Regions from separate parts of the Fructilactobacillus hinvesii genome, predicted to be linked through region 1. Evidence: predicted binding sites of a transcription regulator. Region 1 holds the regulator's gene; the other holds the start of a gene.
The links. Region 1 encodes Rex, which represses fermentation and respiration genes when NADH is low (regulators of the CRP and FNR family bind a similar motif). Its sites were predicted from a motif close to TTGTGAANTANTTCACAA; they were not measured.
Positions count from the first base shown of each region.

Region 2: the regulator Rex is predicted to act here: its motif matches at 1,340-1,357, upstream of M3M39_RS04405 ((S)-acetoin forming diacetyl reductase).

Region 1 is NZ_CP097118.1:1,348,903-1,352,325, reverse strand. Features, by position in the region: gene M3M39_RS06875 (ABC-F family ATP-binding cassette domain-containing protein) at 1-997, opposite strand, end outside; gene M3M39_RS06870 (redox-sensing transcriptional repressor Rex) at 1,223-1,867, shown strand; gene groES (co-chaperone GroES) at 2,002-2,286, shown strand; gene groL (chaperonin GroEL) at 2,348-3,423, shown strand, end outside.
Region 2 is NZ_CP097118.1:883,772-887,194, forward strand. Features, by position in the region: gene lepA (translation elongation factor 4) at 1-1,242, shown strand, start outside; gene M3M39_RS04405 ((S)-acetoin forming diacetyl reductase) at 1,405-2,175, shown strand; gene M3M39_RS04410 (DUF805 domain-containing protein) at 2,229-2,576, opposite strand; gene M3M39_RS04415 (Y-family DNA polymerase) at 2,713-3,423, shown strand, end outside.

The DNA of each region.
Region 1 (3,423 bases):
CGTCAAGCACTACTTCGCCACTTTTTCGTTCCGGTTGAAACTGGAAGTGGGCGGTGGCATGTTCTGGATGAGGTTTTTCCACCCGGTCGAGTTTAGCCAGCTGTTTTTGCCGGGACTGGGCTCGTTTAGTGGTTGAAGCGCGCACCAAGTTCTTTTGGATAAATTCTTCATCCTTTTTGATTTGGTGCTGTTGTTTTTCGTATTGCTTTGCGGCCACTGCTTGCTGGTGCTGCTTTTCTTTCACAAAAAAACTGTAGTTTCCGGAGTAGTGCGTCAGCCGACCGTGTTCGAGGTCCTCGATTTCATTGACAACCTGATCGAGAAAGTACCGATCGTGAGAAACCACCAGCAGCGCTCCTCCGTACGATTTTAAGAAGTTCTCCAGCCACGCCGTAGTTTCCATGTCGATGTGGTTAGTTGGTTCGTCTAGAATCAAAAGATCGGGTTTTTCTAACAGAAGCTTGGCCAAGGCCACTCGAGTTTGCTGACCACCAGACAGTTCGTTAATCGGACGATTTTGGTCAGCCGTGGTAAAACCAAACGCACTCATGATGGTCCGAATCTCTGCGTGGTAACCGTAACCGTTTTGGCGGGTAAAGTCAGCTTGCAGTTGGTCATATGTTTTGGAAATTGTTGCTAACCGCTCAGGATCGTTGCTCACGTCCGATTGACTCATTTCAAGTTCTAATTGATGTAGGCGTTTTTCGGTTTGAATTAAAGTAGAAAAGGGTAGTTCTAACTCGGCTTCGATGGTTCGGTTTGAATGAAGACCGGTATTTTGAGGGAGATAACCAATTGACAGCCCTTGTTTAGTAGTTACGTGGCCCTCACTAGCAGTTTGGGGATCAACGAGTAGTTTTAAAAGTATTGATTTTCCCGCCCCGTTTTGACCCACCAGTCCGATGTGACTGTGGTCGTTGATGGTGAGGTTTAGATTGTCAAAAATGGCGGTCCCGTTAAAACGTTTCGTCAGGTGTTGTGCCTGTAAGATAATCATGATGATTCCTCCTTTCGCCATCTTATCATATTTTGCCCGTTTTTAATTCCAACGGGAACGAAACCATTCACAAGCACTCCCAAGCTGGAGCTTGCTGGGCACGGCAAGAAGCACCCTCTACATTAAAGAAGTCCGGCGGCTTTAACGAGCAAATTCACAAGCTGGAACTTTGTGGTAAAATGAGAAAAGGAAAAGTACGACTAACTTGAAGGAGGCCATCAACTAATGGCAGAAGTGAAAATTCCCCGCGCAACCGCAAAGCGGTTACCATTGTATTACCGCTACTTAAATATTTTACACGATGGAGGCAAAACGCGGGTTTCATCGACTGAACTAGCCGATGCAATTCACGTTGATTCCGCCACCATCCGCAGAGATTTTTCTTATTTTGGTGCCCTCGGCAAACGAGGATACGGATATGATGTTGACAATCTCTTGGAGTTTTTTAAAAACATTCTGCACCAGGACCGTTTAACCAACGTGGCCCTGGTCGGAGTCGGCAATTTGGGGCACGCCCTGTTGAACTTTAACTTTCACCAGGATAGTAACATCCGCATTTCCGCTGCCTTTGACGTGAACCCGAAGAACGTGAACACGATCCAAGGGGGAGTGCCCATTTATCCAATGGATCAGATGATTAAGCAACTGCGTGACCAACAAATTAGTGTGGCCATTTTGACTGTCCCCACCAACGTGGCTCAGGATGTGGCAGATCAGGTTTCTGAAGCAGGTGTGAAGGGGATTTTGAACTTTACCTCCCGGCGTTTAAACGTGGACGCTGGAATTCGGGTTCACAATGTTGACCTCACCAACGAACTGCAAACTTTAATTTATTTTATTGATCATTACGATCATGCCGGCGAAGACTAAGAGTTACTGTTGCAGTAACTCTTTTTTTGAAGCTAAATTCTTGCATTTTGCTGCGGGGGAGCTTATATTAAATAATGTAATTAGCACTTGAAGAGTTTGAGTGCTAAAACGTTACTTTATTGGAGGGATTTAAGATGTTACAACCAATTGGAGATCGTGTCATTATTGAAGTTCAAGACCAACCGGAAGAAACGGTCGGTGGCATTGTATTAGCAGAAAACGCTAAGGAAAAGCCAACCCAAGGAAAGGTCGTTGCGGTTGGAACGGGCCGGATTCTTGATAACGGTGAAAAGGTTGCTCCCGTGGTTAACGAAGGCGACGTTGTTGTATTTGATAAGTACGCTGGGACGAAGGTTAACGATGGGGATCAAGAATACCTGGTCATGCATGAAAGTGACCTCCTCGCAATCGTTAAATAAAGCAAATTAACAATCAAAATTAATTAGTAAGTTTCAATTAATTAATATGAGGTGAATAAAAATGGCTAAAGAATTAAAGTTTTCAGATGACGCTCGGAGCGCCATGCTTAAAGGTGTTGACAAGTTAGCTGACACAGTTAAAACGACGATGGGACCAAAGGGTCGGAACGTGGTTTTGGAAGAAACTGCCGGAGATCCAACCATCACGAACGACGGGGTGACGATTGCTAAAGCAATTAGTTTACCAGATCACTTCGAAAATATGGGAGCTAAGTTAGTTTCTGAAGTTGCTTCTAAGACGAACGATGTGGCCGGGGACGGAACCACGACTGCCACAGTTTTAACGCAAGCCATCGTTAAAGAAGGAATGAAGAACGTGACTGCTGGTGCTAACCCAGTTGGTGTGCGCCGTGGAATTGAAAAGGCAACCAAGGCAGCCGTTGACAGCTTACACAAGATGAGTCACAAAGTGGAAAGCAAAGACGACATTGCCCAAATTGCTTCGATTTCTTCTGCAAGTAAACAAGTGGGTAGTTTGATTGCCGATGCTATGGAAAAAGTTGGTAACGATGGAGTAATTACCATCGAAGACTCCAAGGGAGTAGAAACCAGCTTGGACGTGGTTGAAGGAATGGAATTTGACCGTGGTTACATGTCACAATACATGGTAACCGATCAAGAAAAGATGGAAGCTGACTTAGACAACCCATACATCTTGATTACTGACAAAAAGATTAACAACATGCAAGACATCATGCCATTGTTACAATCCGTTGTGGAACAAGGTCGTTCCCTCTTGATGATTGCTGATGACATTGGTGGTGAAGTTCTGCCAACCTTAGTTTTGAATAAGATGCGGGGAACGTTTAACGTGGTTGCTGTCAAAGCCCCTGGCTTTGGTGACCGGCGGAAAGCACAATTACAAGACATTGCTACGTTAACGGGTGCAACTGTAATTAGTGATGACTTGGGATTAGACTTAAAGGATACGACGATTGATCAACTCGGCCAATCCAATAAAGTAAACGTTACGAAAGACAAGACCACGATCGTAGAAGGCAAGGGTGACAAGGATGCCATTGCTAAACGAGTTGCCGAAATCAAAGGCCAAATTGCTGCTACTAACTCTGACTTTGA
Region 2 (3,423 bases), 470 kb from region 1:
CCCTTGAAGGGATTGGTCTTTGACTCCATTTACGATGATTATCGGGGTGTAGTCCTTAGCGTCCGGATTTTTGAGGGTGTTGTGAAGGCCGGAGATCGGATTCGCTTGATGAACAGTGGGAGCGAGTACGAAGTAACTGAGGTGGGGGTGAACTCACCTAAACCGCTTCCGCGGGACTTTTTGATGGCTGGAGATGTTGGTTATTTAACCGCTAGTATTAAGGACATCACCCAGACTCGGGTGGGAGATACGATTACGCTGGCCAATCATCCAGCAGAAAAAGCGCTACCGGGTTATCGAGAAATGATTCCGATGGTCTATGCGGGACTTTATCCGACTGACAACGCCAAGTTCGAAGATTTACGAGAAGCATTAGAGAAATTAAAGTTAAACGATGCCTCCCTTGAATTTGAACCAGAAGTTTCAGAAGCGCTGGGCTTTGGTTTTCGCTGTGGATTCTTAGGTTTATTGCACATGGACGTGGTGCAGGAACGGTTGGAACGCGAATTTAACCTCGATTTGATTACGACGGCTCCCTCAGTAACCTACCACGTTTATTTAACTGGTGGAAACATGGTCGAAGTCGAAAATCCAGCCGAAATGCCGGATGTTTCCTCCATTAAAAGCATTGCAGAACCATACGTGAAGGCCACCATCATGGTTCCCAATGACTACGTGGGTGCCGTAATGAAACTGTGTCAGGCGCGTCGGGGGGAATTTGTGACGATGGAGTACCTGGATGATGCGCGGGTTAACGTGATTTACCAAATGCCGCTGTCAGAAATTATTTTTAATTTCTTTGACAAGCTCAAGTCCAGTACTAAGGGGTATGCCTCATTGGATTACGAGGTGGATGGTTATCACGCCAGTGACTTGGTTAAAGTGGATATCTTGTTAAACGGTGATCAAGTAGACGCGTTGAGTTTCATTGCCCACCGGCAGTTCGCGGAGGAACGAAGTCGTGACATTGTGCGGAAGTTAAAGGAAATCATTCCACGGCAAAACTTCGAGATTCCTGTACAAGCAGCGATTGGGTCCAAGATTATTGCCCGGACTAATATCAAGGCGTACCGAAAGGACGTTACTTCTCGGATTCATACTGGTGATCCGGACCGACGTGCCAAGTTGCTGGAAAAACAAAAACGTGGAAAGAAACGGATGAAGGCGGTTGGAAAGGTTGATATTCCACAGGAAGCCTTTATGACCGTACTGCAATCCGACACGGAACAGGATGGAAAGTAGCTAATTTATTGTTGATTTGAACCAAGCTAGGAAAATCCTTAAAAAAGGTGATTGGGATTCGATGGAATTCCAACCACCTTTTTTAAAGTTAATTTCTTTGTGCACTTATTAACAAATTAAGGTATAATGAAACCATTAATTTAAAAGAAAGTAGGAATGGACATGAAAAAAGTTGCTTTAATTACCGGAGCAGGACAGGGAATTGGAGAAGCAATCGCAAAACGGTTGCACCACGATGGCTTTGCAGTCGCCTTAGTGGGGCGGACGCTCGATAAGGTGGAAGCAGTCGCCAAAGAAATTCAAAATGATCACGGGGATGCAATTGCAATTCAAGCTGACGTTGCCGAACGTGATGAAGTGTTTGCTGCCGTGCAAAAGGCCTATGACCACTTTGGTGATTTTAACGTCATGGTCAACAATGCTGGAGTAGCTCCGACGACCCCAATTTTTGAAGTTACTCCGGAAGTTTTGGCAGAAGCAGAACGGATTAACGTTGGGGGAACGGTGTGGGGCATCCAAGCTGCAGCTACGATGTTCAAAAAGTTAGGTCATTCTGGTAAGATCATTAACGCTTCTTCACAAGCGGGAATGACGGGGAACCCGAACTTAACCGTTTATGGCTCCACTAAGTTTGCGATTCGGGGGATTACAGAAACTACTGCCAAGGAACTGGCAGACGATGGGATCACTGTGAATGCCTTTTGTCCTGGAATTGTGGTGACGCCAATGATGAACGACATTGCGCAACAAGTGGCTGATAAAGCCGGCAAGCCGTTTGAATGGGGCATGGAACAATTTGCCAAAGACATCGCTTTAAAACGGCTTTCACAACCAGAAGACGTAGCGGGTTGTGTTTCTTATCTCGCTGGTCCCGATTCAAATTACATGACGGGACAATCCCTCTTAATTGATGGTGGAATGGTCTTTAATTAATTAGCATAAAAAAACGGCCCTAGTTAGCATTTTCTAACTAGGGCTGTTTTTGGTTAGCGCCACCGACTGGCATGATTGGTAGGAATGATTAAGAGAATTAGTAACCAAAAATCACCAATTACAGGAATGATTTGGATCCAAAACCACCAACCAGAATGATTTGAATCATGGAACCGGCGGACGGTAACAGAGATACTCCCAATCCAGGCTAATAAGAACATGATTCCATAAATGATCGAAACTAATTGACCGGAAACCGTTCCAGCTAACAACCCCAGCAACCAGGCAATCAGAAAGGCCAAGATGTAGTTAAAAATCAATGGAATCCAGAATTCAATAATTGTAGCAGTTCCACGAAAGTTAAAGAGATTGTCCCAAAACTTTTGATAGGCGTTTAACATGATTTTCCTCCAAATTAAAACTAGTAAAAATAGTAAATTATTACACTTTAATTATACCAAATGTCGCAATGGTCGTTTACAGGTCTGGAGGGTTAGAGTACAATGATAACCGAACAAGTGTTCGGGAGATGAAATTATGAACTATGCAGCAGAACCCCATGGGGTCTATTTTTTCATTGATAATAAATCTTTCTACGCGAGCTGTGAGAGCGTGGCACGGGGCTTAAATCCACTAACAGCCGTTTTATGTGTGATGTCAGAAACTGCAAACACTAAGGGTGGGCTGATCCTGGCAGCTTCCCCGCGAGCCAAACAACTATTTGGGTTACATAACGTTAACCGGCAGTACGAACTTCCGCATGATGAGCGCTTATTGTTAGTACCACCACGGATGAACTTGTACATTAAAAAGAATTTAGAGATTAATCGGATCTTTACTGAATATGCGGCTGAAGAAGATTTATTGCCGTATTCGATTGATGAGTCGTTGTTAGACATGACGCATTCTTGGCACTTATTTGGCAAAACAGCCCGAGCGGTAGCGCAACGGATTCAGCATGAAATTAAGCGACGATTGGGATTGTACGTAACGGTCGGAATTGGCGATAATCCGGTCCAAGCTAAACTGGCCCTAGACATCTATGCTAAACATACTCGAGATTTGGTTGGTGAGATTCACTATGCAGACGTTCCGACTAAAATTTGGTCGATTACAGATTTAACGTCCGTGTGGGGAATTGGAAAGCGGCAGGCCCAACGGTTACATCGCCTGGGAATTAACACGATGGCGGAGCTCGCAGCAGCTAATCCATACCATTTGCAACAAGAATTAGGGGTGATTGGGACC